Regions from separate parts of the uncultured Porticoccus sp. genome, predicted to be linked through region 2. Evidence: predicted binding sites of a transcription regulator. Region 2 holds the regulator's gene; each other region holds the start of a gene.
What was found. The regulator sigma-54, encoded in region 2, starts transcription at its own class of promoters, with help from an activator protein. The targets are predictions, from matches to a motif close to TGGCACANNNNTTGCNNT.
Positions count from the first base shown of each region.

Region 1: the regulator sigma-54 is predicted to act here: its motif matches at 2,676-2,693, upstream of fliD (flagellar filament capping protein FliD).
Region 3: the regulator sigma-54 is predicted to act here: its motif matches at 1,733-1,750, upstream of AACZ64_RS00290 (CmpA/NrtA family ABC transporter substrate-binding protein).

Region 1 covers NZ_CAXBHS010000008.1:19,676-24,629, forward strand. The annotation lists gene flgL (flagellar hook-associated protein FlgL) at 1-94, shown strand, start outside; gene AACZ64_RS08565 (flagellin) at 406-2,163, shown strand; gene AACZ64_RS08570 (flagellar protein FlaG) at 2,260-2,652, shown strand; gene fliD (flagellar filament capping protein FliD) at 2,769-4,811, shown strand; gene fliS (flagellar export chaperone FliS) at 4,832-4,954, shown strand, end outside.
Region 2 covers NZ_CAXBHS010000007.1:143,728-148,681, reverse strand. The annotation lists gene AACZ64_RS08325 (HAD-IIIA family hydrolase) at 1-273, shown strand, start outside; gene lptC (LPS export ABC transporter periplasmic protein LptC) at 278-859, shown strand; gene lptA (lipopolysaccharide transport periplasmic protein LptA) at 849-1,352, shown strand; gene lptB (LPS export ABC transporter ATP-binding protein) at 1,353-2,078, shown strand; gene AACZ64_RS08305 (RNA polymerase factor sigma-54) at 2,203-3,654, shown strand; gene raiA (ribosome-associated translation inhibitor RaiA) at 3,675-3,962, shown strand; gene ptsN (PTS IIA-like nitrogen regulatory protein PtsN) at 3,968-4,426, shown strand; gene rapZ (RNase adapter RapZ) at 4,439-4,954, shown strand, end outside.
Region 3 covers NZ_CAXBHS010000001.1:70,899-75,852, forward strand. The annotation lists gene AACZ64_RS00285 (sigma 54-interacting transcriptional regulator) at 1-1,550, opposite strand, end outside; gene AACZ64_RS00290 (CmpA/NrtA family ABC transporter substrate-binding protein) at 1,893-3,362, shown strand; gene ntrB (nitrate ABC transporter permease) at 3,364-4,191, shown strand; gene AACZ64_RS00300 (ABC transporter ATP-binding protein) at 4,195-4,954, shown strand, end outside.

The sequences.
Region 1 (4,954 bases), on a different contig from region 2:
CATCAGTGAACTTAACCTGCAGTTAACCGCATTGCAGGCCGCCCAGCAGGCTTATGTGAAAGTCCAGGGATTATCCCTGTTTAATTATCTGTAATAGCCCCATCCTGTTTGCTTTCCTTTCAGGCCAGGTAGTTGCTGTGTCGGCAATACTGGTTTGTCCGCCTTCTTTTGTGATAGGCATCGCATTTTGTTGTTTGAACTGTAGAGACCGTCACACTTTCTTCTTTAAATCAATGGATTGAAAAAAATTCTAAAAAAAAGCTAAAGAACTTTCCTCGTCGGTCGATATACAGGTTATCGATCGCAACGTATCCGTCGTCGATGAGAGATTCCAGCGTCGAAGAAACAGCCGTCTGAAAGGCCTTGATCTGCCAGACGGAAAGGAAAACAAAGAGGAAAATAGTTATGGCACAGGTAATCAATACCAATATTGCTTCGCTCACAGCGCAGCGCAACCTGAATTCATCCCAGGGTGATTTGAGCACAGCACTGCAACGCCTCTCTTCAGGCTTGCGTATTAACAGCGCAAAAGATGATGCTGCGGGTTTGGCAATTTCTGAGCGTTTTACTACCCAGATCCGGGGCCTGAACCAGGCTGCCCGCAATGCCAACGATGGGATATCTCTCTCACAGACGGCTGAGGGTGATTTGTCGCAGATCACCAATAACCTGCAACGTATTCGCGAATTGTCAGTGCAATCTGCCAACGCCACTAACAGCTCAAGCGACCGCGCTGCCCTTCAAGCCGAAGTTGCCGAGCTGGTCGCTGAAATTGACCGGGTGGCATCAACCAGTTCTTTTAATGGCGTCAAGCTGCTGAATGGATCTTTTGCTTCACAGGTTTTTCAGGTGGGTGCCAATGCCGGGGAGACTGTCAGTATTTCCAGCATCACCAGTGCACGAACCTCATCGCTTGGTCAATCGACTGGTGCCAATATGGCGGCACCTGGAACAGCGGTACAGGCAGGCTTTACTGATGGTGATCTGACTGTCAATGGCTTTGCGATCTCCGCTACGGCAGATGCAAAAGCGATTGCCGATGCGATAACCGCTGCAGATATTGGCCTGAGTGCCACAGCTACCAATGCCCAGACAGGTATCGCCTTTGCCGATGTGGTGGGCACGGCCGGTTCACTCGCTTCGCCGACTGAAAATACGGTTACCGGGATTGCCGGTACAGCCGATGCCAACGGTCAACAGTTTATTCTGACCATTGATGGTGTAGAGGCTGTCAATGTGACCCTGGCAGACACCGAGACTGTCGCCACTGGTGCAATTGCAACAGAGATCGATTCAGATTTTGCAGCCTTTATCGCAGCCAGTTCAGGTGCATACAGCATCACCTCCGGCACCTTGGCCGGTGGTGACCTGGTTCTTTCCAAAGCGGATGGTACTGCCATTACCTTTGATACCAGCACCAGCACATTAGGGGGTGTGGCTGCCAGTGTGACTGAGTCCGAGACTACCGGTGGCACCCCGGCGGTGACAGCGGTTGCTCCCGATTATACATTGTCGGTTGATGGTACTGCCCTGGATCTTTCTGCAGTGGGCGCAGACGGGACAATTACAGCCACTGAAATTGCGGGATTGATTAACTCTCTCGCTGGCTATACAGCGTCTGCTCCTACGGCCACCACCCTGGATATCACCAAGGATGATGGCAGCAATATTGTTCTGGCTGAAGGTGGCACAGAAGGTGCGGCTGAAGGTCTGGCCGCCACTGGCGATACCTATCGCGGTCTTGTCAGCAGCATTACTTCAGCTGACGGGGATCTGGTTATCGGCGGGGCTACACCTGCTAATGCCGGGTTGACTGCGGGCACCACTACTGCAGACACGCTGGTGGGAACGACTCTGGCGAATACGGATATCTCCAGTGTCGCTGGTGCAAATGCTGCCATCCAGTCGGTGGATAGTGCTCTGACAGCGATTAACAGCTCGCGAGCCTCTCTGGGTGCGATCCAGAACCGCTTTGAATCGGTCATTGCCAGTATACAAACGACCTCCGAAAACCTGAGTGCTTCCAGGTCGCGGATTCAGGATGCCGATTTTGCCTCAGAAACTGCAGCGTTGACCCGTGCTCAAATTCTGCAGCAGGCGGGTACGGCAATGCTGGCTCAGGCTAACGCACTGCCACAGAATGTTTTGGCCCTGTTGCAGTAATGATCTTTTCAATCTGAAAAGATCAAACAGGTAGAGGGGTGGCTATGCCACCCCTTTCTGCCCGGCCATAGCACCTTATATTGATGGAGTGCCGCCATGCCAGAATCTATAACTATTCCCGGACCTGCCCTGAAAGCTATTGCCAACAGCCAACCTGTCAAAGCGATGGAATTGACTGTAGACCGGCAAGAATTGCCCGTCGGCGGCAATGTTTCTCCGGAGAAAAGCGATGAACAAAACAGAGAGTCGTCCACTGTAGAGCTTGTGGCAGCGGTAAGTCATATATCTGATTATGTGCAACAGATTTCCCGTGATCTGCAATTCAAGGTAGATGAGACAACCGGTAGTACGGTTGTCACCGTAATCGATAGTGAATCCAAGGAAATTATCCGCCAGATCCCCCGGGAAGAAGCCGTTGCACTTGCCCATTATCTGGCGGAAATCGGTGCCGGAAACAGTAAGGGATTGTTTGTCAGGGGCGAGGGTTAATTTTTTCTTTTATTGAGTCTGGTTGGCACCCTGTTTGCTTGTTTATCTGCGGGTTTAACTTTTAAAGGCGTGCGTATGAACCGGACATTCAGTTTAACCGTGGTAGGAAGTGTCAGATGTTAACGGCGACGGGAATAGGGTCGGGACTGGACATTGAGTCGCTGGTTACCCAGTTGATTTCAGCCCAACGCTCACCGGTAGAAACCAGACTGGTGGCCCGTGAGTCCGCTCTAACCGCAGAACTGTCGGGTTTTGGCAGCCTCAAAAGTGCTCTCTCTACATTCCAGGACAGTATTTCCAGCCTGAATAAACTCTCCAGCTTTGGCCAGCGCACAACGACCTCCAGTAATACGGATGCGGTTGTGGCGTCTGCGAACAGTACTGCAGCTTCGGGCAGTTATAGCCTGTCTGTCAGTCAGCTGGCATCGTCACACTCACTGGCCAGTACCGGTTATGCCAGTACTTCAGACCTGGTCGGCACGGGAACACTGACCATTCGTTTTGGCAGCACCGACTATACCTCTCCGGACCCCGGTCCCGAGAGTTACGATGGCTTTACGGTCAACCCTGAAAAGGGCACGGCGACGATAACCATCGATTCCGAGAACAACACTTTGACTGGTGTCCGGGATGCAATTAACGGCGCAAAAATCGGCGTTACGGCAGTGATCGTCAACGATGAGTCTGGCTATCGTTTGTTGATTGGATCCGATGATGGCGGCGAGAAAAACAGTCTCGAAATAAGCGTTACTGATACTGGTGATAATAACGACCTGGATAGTGCTGGCCTGTCTGCATTGTCCTTTAATGGCAGTGCAACCAATCTTGCCCAGACAGTCGCTGCCCACGACGCCCTGTTCACGGTCAATGGGTTGTCCATACGCAGTAGTGAGAATAGAGCCAGCGGCGTTATTGAGGGGCTGGATATTACCCTCAAGGATGTCACTGGAACTTCCCCGGTGACCGTTACCGTTGCGCAAGACCGCGAGGCGGTCAAGTCCGCCATCCAGAGTTTTGTCAGCGGTTATAACAACTATATTTCTACCGTTAACAGTCTCACCGCCTATGATCCTGAGACCGGTGTTGCCGGGCCACTGCAGGGAGATTTTTCAGCCCGTTCGATTGCCAGTCAGGTGCGTCGGGCCATCACTGATTCCGCCGAGGGTTTTGGTGGTTCCTTCAGCAGCCTGAGTGAGCTGGGTATCACCACCGATGGCGATGGCAAGCTGGCCATTAATAGCAGTCGTTTTGATGCTGCGCTGGAAAATGCTTTTGATGATATCGTCGGAGTTTTTGCCGCAGTAGGCCGGCCATCGGACGGGACCATAAAATATATTACATCGACGGCGGCGACAGCAGTCGCCAGCCATGATATCGATATTACCCAGATGGCGACCCGTGGTCAGCTAACCGCTTCGCCAAGTTTTTTTCCGCTCAACATTGATAGTGAAAATAATAGCCTGGTGCTGAGTGTTAATGGTGTGACATCCAGCGAGATTTTGTTAACCCAGGGCAATTACGCATCGGGCGCTGAACTTGCCGACGAGTTACAGGCAAGGATTAACGGTGACACTGCGCTGGTCAATGCCGGCGCCCTGGTGTCCGTGCAATTCGTCAATGACCATTTTGAAATCACATCTAATAATTATGGGTCTTTCTCGACAATAGAAGTTCTCTCTGTCGATACCAATACTACTGCGCAACTGGGATTTTCAACCGGAGCAGGTGTTGCCGGTATTGATGTGGCGGGCACCATCGGCGGTGTGGCGGCCTCCGGCAGTGGGCAAACACTAAAAGGGGCTGTGGGCAGCAAAGCTGAAGGGCTGCAACTCCTGATTGCAGACGGTTCTACGGGACCACGCGGCGCAGTTGATTTTTCACGTGGCATTGCATACCAGCTGAATACCCTGATTACGTCTTTTCTGGCGACCGATGGCCTACTGGATTCGCGCACAGAGGGGATTCAGTCGCGCATAGAGGGTATTGGTGATCAAAAGGAAGTGCTTGATCGCAAGATGGAAGCTCTGGAAATTCGTTATAGAAACCAATTCAATGCACTGGATTCTCTGCTTGCCCAACTGCAGACGACCAGTGATTTTCTGACGCAGCAGTTGGCCTCCTTGCCGGGCTCCGGTCAGCTGCTCAACAAAAACAACTAGTATCAGTCAAGAGGTAGTCAATGAACTATGCATCAGCGTTAAACCAGTATAAAAGTGTCGGGTTGCAGACCGGAATCGTGGATGCAACGCCTCACCACTTAATCGCCAAGTTACTGGAAGGTGCACTGGACAGGTTGGCTTCG
Region 2 (4,954 bases):
AGAGAGGACAAACTGACCGCTCTGGAAGACTTGCTGGTTACACACCCTTACCAGATGAACGAAATTGCCTTTCTCGGCGACGATCTTCCCGACCTGGCTGTCATCAGGCGGGTGGGCCTGGGGGTCGCCGTAGCGAATGCCCGGCCAATTATTGCTGAACACGCACTCTGGCAGACTACCGCCTGCGGTGGAGCCGGTGCTGTCCGGGAACTGGCCGAGCTGCTTTTGCAGGCTCAGGATAAACTGGAATCCACCTTTACGGACTACCTCTAGGCTTATGCGTAACATTTTGATGACTGCCATGCTGCTCGCCTCAACAGGGATTTTCCTGTTGTTCTGGCTGTCACCACCAGAGGTATTTCTGAACAAGCCAAGCGCCGATGTAGAAGAATTACCCAAAGCAGACAGTTATATGAACAATATTGATACGGTAAATTTTGACAGGGATGGCAACCGGGCTTACACCCTCACAGCCACGGAGGCACGCCACTTTAATCGCGGCAACCGACTGGAACTGGAGAACCCCGGCATGGTGTCTTACAGTGAGCCGAACGAGGGTTCGGAGCAGGCACCCCCATGGCATGTAACCTCCCAGAAAGGGACTATCTACAACGGGGGTGAACGGGCTGTCCTGTCCGGTGACGTCTATGCCAGGCAATCTGTTAAAAAAGGCGGCAAAAATGAATTTCTCACCAGCAAATTAACCATATTCCCTGAGACCAATATTGCCGAAACCGGCCTGCCTGTGACCATTAAAACGCCTCAGGGGGAGACCACTGGCACAGGCATGTGGGCAGATCTTAATGATGAGATATTCAAACTGCTATCAAAAGTAAAGGGGATTCACCGTGCGCCATAATTTATTCATTCTGCTGCTACTGGCAGCATGTCATTCCTCCAGTCTGGCGCTACCCAGCGACGCACAACAGCCTATCAATATTGAGTCGGACAGAGCCGAACGATATGAAAAAACCGGTACAACGATCTACGAAGGCGCTGTCGTTATTACCCAGGGAACCATCAAAATTCACGCGGACAAAGTCACCGTCTACACGGCAAATAACCAGGTCGTCCGAATTGTCTGTGTGGGAGAACCTGCCCGCTACCAACAACAACCGAACCCCAACGACAACATGATGTACGCCAAGGGCGACACTATTGAATACCATCTGGCCAGTGACCGTATCGACCTACTGAAAAATGCCAGCGTTGAGCAAAATGGCACCGTTATCACCGGTGAAAAAATCAACTATGACCTGAAGGCAGAGGTGGTCAAGGCGAGCAGTGGCGACAATCCCCGCCAGCGAATCCAGATGGTCATTCCACCCAACAAGCAAAAGGATGCAAACTAAATGGCTATCCTTAAAGCGTCAAACCTGGTCAAAAGCTATAAAAGAAGGCCGGTGATTCGCGATGTATCCCTCACCGTCGAAAGCGGTGCGATTGTCGGATTGCTCGGGCCTAACGGCGCTGGCAAAACCACCTGTTTTTACATGATTGTCGGGCTGGTTCATCAGGATGGCGGCTCTGTTTATATCGATGATGAAGACATCACTTCTCTGTCCATGCACGGCAGGGCGCGCAAGGGACTTGGCTATCTCCCGCAAGAGGCTTCCATTTTTCGCAAGATGACCGTGGAGAATAATATTCTGGCGATCCTGGAAACCAGAAAAGATCTCGACAAACAACAGCGTGCAAAAAAACTGGAACAGCTACTCCAGGAGTTTCATATCAGCCATATCCGCAACACCCTTGGCATGAGCCTCTCGGGAGGGGAACGTCGCAGGGTGGAAATTGCTCGAGCACTGGCCATTGAGCCAGCCTTCATTCTTCTGGATGAACCCTTTGCCGGGGTCGACCCGATTTCAGTCAACGATATCAAGCAGATCATCCGTCACTTACGCGATATAGGTATTGGTGTCCTGATCACAGACCACAACGTACGCGAGACACTCGATATCTGCGAGCATGCTTATATCGTTGGCGAAGGACAGGTTATTGCCGAGGGGCAGGCCACCGATATTGTCGCCAACCAGCAGGTACGGGATATCTATCTCGGCGAAGACTTTATGCTTTGATGGGACGTATCACCGCACAGCGATTGTGCAAAGCGGCACACATTTTGCTTGTCTCCCCCCCCGGAGGCAGACTACACTTTCCGTGTGAACATCTTCGTAACAACTCTCTATACGCAGTCATAACATGAAAGCCAGCTTGCAACTGAAAATCGGCCAGCAGCTGACGATGACCCCTCAGCTACAGCAGGCCATCCGTCTGTTGCAATTATCCTCTCTCGACTTGCACCAGGAAATCCAGCAGAACCTCTACGATAACCCGCTGCTTGAGCTTGCTGAAGAATCCGAGAATCTGGCCGCAGAAACCGCCACTGGGAAAGTTGAAGATATCGACAGTGCAACGCGTGATCTTAACAGCAGTGAATGGGACAGCAAAATACCCACTGACCTGCCAGTCGATGCCAACTGGGACGACATCTACCAACCCAGCACCACCATCAGAAACACCGGCGCGGATACACGCGATTTTGACAGCGTTCACAACGTCACAGAGTCGCTTCAGGACCACCTGATCTGGCAACTTAATCTGACGCCGATGTCTCCCAAGGATTACCTGATCGGTGAAATCATTATCGATTCAATTGATAGCCGGGGCATGCTGACGGCACCGGTTGAAGAAATCTGGGCTGCGCTGGACGACGAAATTGAGCTGGATGAAGTACTCGCTGTAGTGCACCGCATTCAGCAGTTTGACCCACCTGGTGTTGCAGCCACCGGCCTCGCCGAATGCCTTCTGATTCAGCTGAACCAGTTCTCTCCTGATACGCCGCTGATTAACGAGGCCATCCAGCTCGTCACTGACCACCTGGAACTGGTTGGACAGCGCAATTTTCGACAAATGGAAAAAATCACCGGTCTGTCCCACGAGATACTCGAGGGTGCCATCCTACTTATCCAGACATTGGCTCCCAACCCCGGTGACGCCATTCGAAACGATGATATCGAGTACGTGGTACCCGATGTTCGAGTCACCAAAGTCGATAATCACTGGAAAGTTTCCCTCAATGAGGACATCACTCCTCGCCTGAGTATCAATCAACAGTACGCGCAGCTGATTCGCAGAGCCGACTCCAGCCAAGACAACACCTTCCTCAAGAATCACCTCCAGGAAGCCAAATGGTTTCTGCGCAGCATGGAAAGCCGCAATGACACCCTGATGCGCGTCACCAGTTGCATCATTGAATTACAACAGGGCTTTCTGGAACAGGGACCCGTGGCGATGAAGCCCATGGTGCTGGCAGACATTGCCGAACGACTGGACCTGCACGAATCCACTATTTCGAGGGTGACCACCCAAAAGTACATCGACACACCGCAGGGTGTTTTTGAACTAAAGTATTTCTTCTCCAGCCACGTCTCGACCGACGCTGGCGGGGAGTGTTCATCAACAGCCATTCGCGCTATGCTGAAAAAAATGGTAAGCGCTGAAAATCCGGGCAAGCCCCTCAGCGATAACAAACTGACAGCACTGCTTCAGGAGATGGGTATTCAGGTTGCCCGACGCACTGTTGCCAAATATCGCGAGGGGATGGGCATCCCCTCTTCCAGCGAAAGAAAACGCTACAACCCCAACACCTAACACCTATTAAGGAGAACCGCATGCAATTGAACATCAGCGGACATCATCTCGATATCACTGATCCGATCAAAGACTATGTCACTACCAAATTATCCAAACTGGAGCGTCATCACGACGGTATCACCAGCACGAACGTGATTCTCTCAGTTGAAAAATTGATCCAGAAAGCTGAAGCAACAGTCCATGTTAGCGGCGGTGAATTCTTTGCCGATTCCGAGCATGAGGATCTTTATGCGGCTATCGACATGCTGACCGACAAACTGGATCGACAGCTAATCAAGCACAAGGAAAAGAACCGCGGTAGATAACACTCATGAAACTGATTGATGTACTCACCCCTGAAAACACCGTTGCCAGCGCCGAGGGCGGTAGCAAAAAAAGGGTACTGGAAAACCTTTCCGTCTTCCTGAAAGAACGCATGGAGGGGGTCAACGCAGACGATCTCTACCAGAGTCTGCTGGCAAGAGAGCGACTGGGCAGCACCGGGATAGGAGAAGGTGTTGCCATCCCCCACTGTCGACTGGCAGGCTGTGAAAAGATTACCGGAGCACTTGTCAAACTGGCTGATGCCGTCGATTTCGATGCTATCGATGGAGAGCCGGTAGACCTGATCTTTGCACTGATCGTTCCCGAGGAGCAAAACGACGAACACCTGCAGGTCCTCTCTTCCATCGCCGAATTACTTCAGGACGAAACGGTTCGCAATGCATTGCGACAGGCCGGCAGTGATCAAGACCTCTTTCGGATAGCAACCGGCAATGATGGCGACTGAGGCGAAAGGCTAATGCGACTGGTGGTGGTAAGTGGGCGTTCTGGATCCGGCAAGAGTACCGCACTGAACGTCCTCGAAGATGTCGGTTTTACCTGCATTGACAATCTTCCCGCCAGTTTGCTTCCCGGCCTTTTTCAGAAAGCCATCAACGCCAAGAACCAGCATTGGCTGGAAAAAATTGCGGTGGGAATTGATGTCCGCAACCTGGGCGAAGACCTTGACCAGCTTCCAAAAATTCTTGCGGAGCTGAAGCATTCGGGCATCAACTATGAAGTGCTTTTCCTCGATGCCAGAAATTCCGTCATCATCCAGCGTTTCAGTGAAACACGCCGCAAGCACCCACTAACCAACGACCGGGTAGATATTAACGAAGCCATAGAACTTGAGACCACCCTGCTGGACCCAATCGCCTCAATTGCAGATCGCAGAATTGATACCAGCACCATGACCCTGCACCAGCTACGCGATGTCATCAAGCAGCAAATTGCTCCCCACACCAGGGACGACATGGCTATCATGTTTGAGTCC
Region 3 (4,954 bases), on a different contig from region 2:
CAGTGGTAATCCTTCAGTTTTTCCAGCTCACTGAGTGAGATTTTCAGGCCCTGCTTGTTGATTCTGGTGCAGCTTTTTTTCAAAAAATGCTGGGTCAGTAGGGGGATATCTTCGCTCCTCTCTCGCAATGGTACCGATTCAATTGGGAAAACATTGAGGCGGAAATACAGGTCTTCACGAAATTGTCCCCGCTGCACCTGTTCCTTGAGGTTGCGGTTGGTGGCGGTGATGATACGAACATCCACGCGGCGGGTTTTCGATTCGCCCACCCGCTCAAACTGCTGTTCCTGTAACACCCGCAGTAACTTGCCCTGGAGGTGCAGGGGGATTTCACCGACCTCATCGAGGAAAAGTGTGCCGGCGTTAGCCAGTTCAAAGCGACCGGGTCGATCATTGGTGGCGCCGGTGAAGGCCCCCCTGGTGTGACCGAAGAATTCGCTTTCGAAAAGGTCTGCCGGAATGGCTGCACAGTTGACCCGGATCAGTGAGCGATTGGAGCGGTGACTCATTTCGTGGATCGCCCTGGCAATCAGCTCCTTCCCGGTGCCGGACTCTCCACTGATAAGCACTGTAGAGTCTGTCGGCGCCACCAGTTCAATTTTTTGCAGGATATGTTGTACAGCACCACTTTTACCAATGATCTGGTGATGATTGAATTCAGAGTTGATTTCTTCCTGCAAATAGGCGTTTTCCAGTTCCAGTTGGTTTTTCAGTTTCTCGACTTCTGCCAGTGCTTCCAGGAGCCGTTTGCGGTCGGTTTTTTTCTGGGATATATCGCGAAAGATCACCACCGCGCCGACAATAAAGCCGTTGTCCCTGACCGGTGTGCTGGTGTATTCCACGTCGATGGGTTTGCCGGATTTCGTCCAGAACGTGTCGTCTTCTACCCGGTGAACCGTGCCGTCCCGGAATGCTTCAAAGATGGGACATTCCTGCATATTGAAATGCGAGTGATCCGCGTGGGAGTGGTGCACCATGTTGTGCATATTCCTGCCGGCCAGTTCCTCCGCCCGGTAGCCGAGAATCCGCTCCGCCGCAGGATTGACGAACGTGGTAATACCATTGGCCTCCACCCCATAGATCCCGTCACCGGCGGCATCCAGCAGCAACTGGTTTTCCCGCTCAAACTCCTGGAAAACCTGGGACACCCTGTTCCAGTGGCCAATACCTGACAGGTAGTGTCGCTCGGCACTGGAGCGCTCACGCAACAGTTCCAGGTCATCGGTCCTTTGCAAACCGAGGAAGAGCTGAGGTTGGCCGCCAGAATCAGAGCAGCGACCATTGACCTCCATGCGGATTTCCCCGATGGCCGATTGCACCAGCAGGTGGTCACACCAGCCCCGCCCCTTCTCGATCAGTTCCTGGGTGAACAGGATCAACGCCGGCAGGTTGGGTGCGAACAGATGACTGGCCCGGCCAGACTGAATTTCAATGACATCCCTGTGCAAGAGTCGGCAGGCCTCCTGGTTAACGAACAGAACCCGATCCTCAATCGGGTCGATCACCAGCTGTGCGGTGGCGGAGTAGTAGAAAAACCGTTCGTCCTGCATAGGGCCTACCGTTAAGTCCTGGGGGATATCAATACAGCTAACAAATTTCGGGCCAATAACGACGAAAAATCGTTTTTTTGTCTACGACTTTTCGTGAACTACGACTTTTCGTGTCTGCTATGACGGCTTGTTATCAGTTGTTTTTCTTTTTAAATCAGACAATTGATAGTTATCAGCACGGTTGGCACCAAAGTTGCGATGTAGTAGCAGCAGTTGCTATCAATGCGAACAAGCAGGATTTGATAGAACACCGCTGCCCGTCCACGAGCGGTTCTCAGGATTCGGCGCACCAGCACAGTGCGCTGCCACAGCGTTAGCTACAAAGCGAAGAGGAAATACATCATGGCGACGAAAAGTTTAGGTAACCCGTTTGATGCCGATACCAGCCTGACGCACACCAATGATTGTTCCTGCCGGTTATGTCAGGCCGAGTCTGCCAACCCCAGTGGTCTTGCCGACGACGATCAGCGCCTGGTTCTGTTGGAGCAACAGGCTGAACAGGGTGAAGGCCACAGCCATTCTGCAGAAGCAGGGGGGCTATCTTTTGACAGTTCTGAAGATTTGCTCGACCGGGCAGTGGAAAGTGCCATTGTCCGCGGTGTTTTTGGACACAACGACACCAGTCGTCGAAATTTTATCCGGTTGATGGGCGGCGGTACCCTGGCCACGGTGCTCGGTAGCATGATCCCGCTGGAAAAAGTGAAAGCGGCGGTGAAGGAGTCGATGGGGCCACTGGAGAAAACCAAACTGAAGGTGGGTTTTGTGCCGATTACCTGTGCCACGCCCATCATCATGGCGCAGCCAATGGGGTTCTATGCAAAGTATGGCCTAGACGTGGATGTGATCAAGACAGCCGGTTGGGCGGTGGCCAGGGATATGTCACTGAACGGGGAATACGATGCCTCTCACATGCTGACGCCCATGCCGCTGGCCATGTCCATGGGGGCGGGATCAACCGCGACCCCCTACATCATGCCGGCCGTGGAAAACATCAACGGTCAGGCCATTGTGCTCCACAACAAGCACAAGGATAAGCGCGATCCGAAACAGTGGAAGGGTTTCAAATTCGGGGTGCCCTTTGATTACTCCATGCACAACTTCCTGCTGCGCTATTACGTGGCGGAGCATGGGTTGGATCCGGATCAGGATATCCAGATCCGGGTCGTGCCACCGCCGGAAATGGTGGCCAACCTTCGGGCCGGTAACCTCGATGGCTACCTGTCGCCGGATCCGTTCAACCAGCGCGCTGTGTTCGAAAAGATCGGCTTTCTGCATATTCTCACCAAGGATATCTGGGAGGGCCACCCCTGCTGTGCCTTTGCCTGTAGCCAGAAGTTCGCCACGGAGATGCCCAATACCTACGCAGCCCTGTTTCGAGCCATTGTGGGTGCCACCCATTTTTCTGCCAAAGCAGAAAACCGTGAAGAGATCGCCCGGGCCATCTCGCCAAAAAACTACCTCAATCAGCCGGAAGTGGTGGTCAGGCAAGTTCTGACGGGTCGCTATGTGGATGGGTTGGAGGAGAAGATTTACGACGTTCCCGACCGCATTGATTTTGATCCCTTCCCCTGGCACTCCATGGCGGTATGGATTCTCACCCAGATGAAACGCTGGGGCTATATCAGTGGTGATGTGGATTACAAGAAGATCGCCGAACAGGTCTACGTTGCCTCGGAAACCGGCAAGGTCATGGAGGAGCTGGGTTACACACCACCGGCGACCACCTACAAGAAACACATCATTATGGGCAAGACGTTTGATTACAACGAGCCCGAGGAATACATCAACAGCTTTGCCATCAAGAGGGTATGACATGGCGTCACTGAATATGAAGGCAACCCTGCTCTCGCTGTTGCTGTTACTGGTTGGGCTCGGTATCTGGGAGGCGATGAATCAGGTCCCTGCGGCCAGTACGGGGTTGTCGGAATATGAACGGATGATGGGTGGTGCGGATCAGGAGGCCCGCGTTCCACCCCCATCCCAGGTCTTCAGCCATGCCTGGGATGAGCTGAGTGACCCCTTCTACGATGCCGGTCCCAATGACAAGGGTATCGGCATTCAGTTGGCCTATTCTCTCTATCGGGTGCTGACCGGCTATCTGGCGGCGGCGTTGATCGCAATACCTCTCGGTTTTGTTATTGGTATGTCGCCTCTGATGCACAAGGCGCTCAATCCTTTTATCCAGGTGCTGCGTCCCATTTCGCCGCTGGCCTGGATGCCTCTGGCTCTATTCATCATCAGGGACTCGGAGGGATCAGCCATTTTTGTGATCTTTATCTGTTCCATCTGGCCCATGTTGATCAATACCGCTTTTGGTGTGGCCAATGTTCGCACCGACTGGATCAAGGTGGCCCGTACCCATGAGTTGAGTCCATTGAAAACGGCTTTTCTGGTGATTCTACCGGCGGCAGCTCCCACTATTCTCACCGGAATGCGCATTTCCATTGGTATCGCCTGGCTGGTCATTGTCGCCGCCGAGATGCTGGTGGGTGGAACCGGTATCGGCTATTACGTCTGGAACGAGTGGAATAATCTGGATCTGAACAGTGTTATTTTTTCCATTTTGATGATTGGTATCGTCGGTATGTTGCTGGACATGACCCTGGCAGCGGTGACGAAACTGGTGCAATACGAGGATTAGCCCATGAGTCGACATTTCGTCAGTATCGAAGGGCTTTCTAAAGTCTATCCTTCAAAAGAGCAGGATCTGGTGGTGTTTGAAGGTGCCAACATCGGCATCGACAAAGGGGAATTTGTTTGCATTATCGGCCACTCAGGCTGTGGAAAGTCCACCATTTTAAATGTGATGGCGGGGCTGGAGACCCCCACCACAGGCACCATGATCATGGACAACAAGGAGGCTTCCGGACCGAGCCTTGATCGCGGGGTGGTGTTTCAGAATTACAGTTTGTTGCCCTGGCTAACGGCTCTCCAGAATGTCAGTTTTGGGGTCAGGGCAAGGTGGCCGAAGTGGAATAAAGCCAAAGTGGACGCTCACAGCAGTCACTTCCTGGAAATGGTCGGGTTATCGGGGGCGCTTCATCGCAAGCCATCCGAATTGTCCGGCGGCATGTGTCAGCGCGTCAGTATTGCCCGCGCCTTTGCCACCAGTCCCAAACTGTTACTGCTCGATGAACCGTTTGGTGCACTTGATGCACTGACCCGGGGGGTCATTCAGGATGAGCTGCTGAAAATATGGAGTGAAACCCAGCAGACCGTTTTCATGATTACCCACGACGTCGACGAGGCCATACTCCTGGCAGACAGGGTGCTGTTGATGACCAATGGTCCTCACGCCAGAGTGGCCGAATCCGTCAGGATCAATATCCCCCGCCCGCGCAACCGCGCCAATATTATTGAGGATCCTGCCTACTACAAGATCCGCAATTATCTGGTGAATTTTC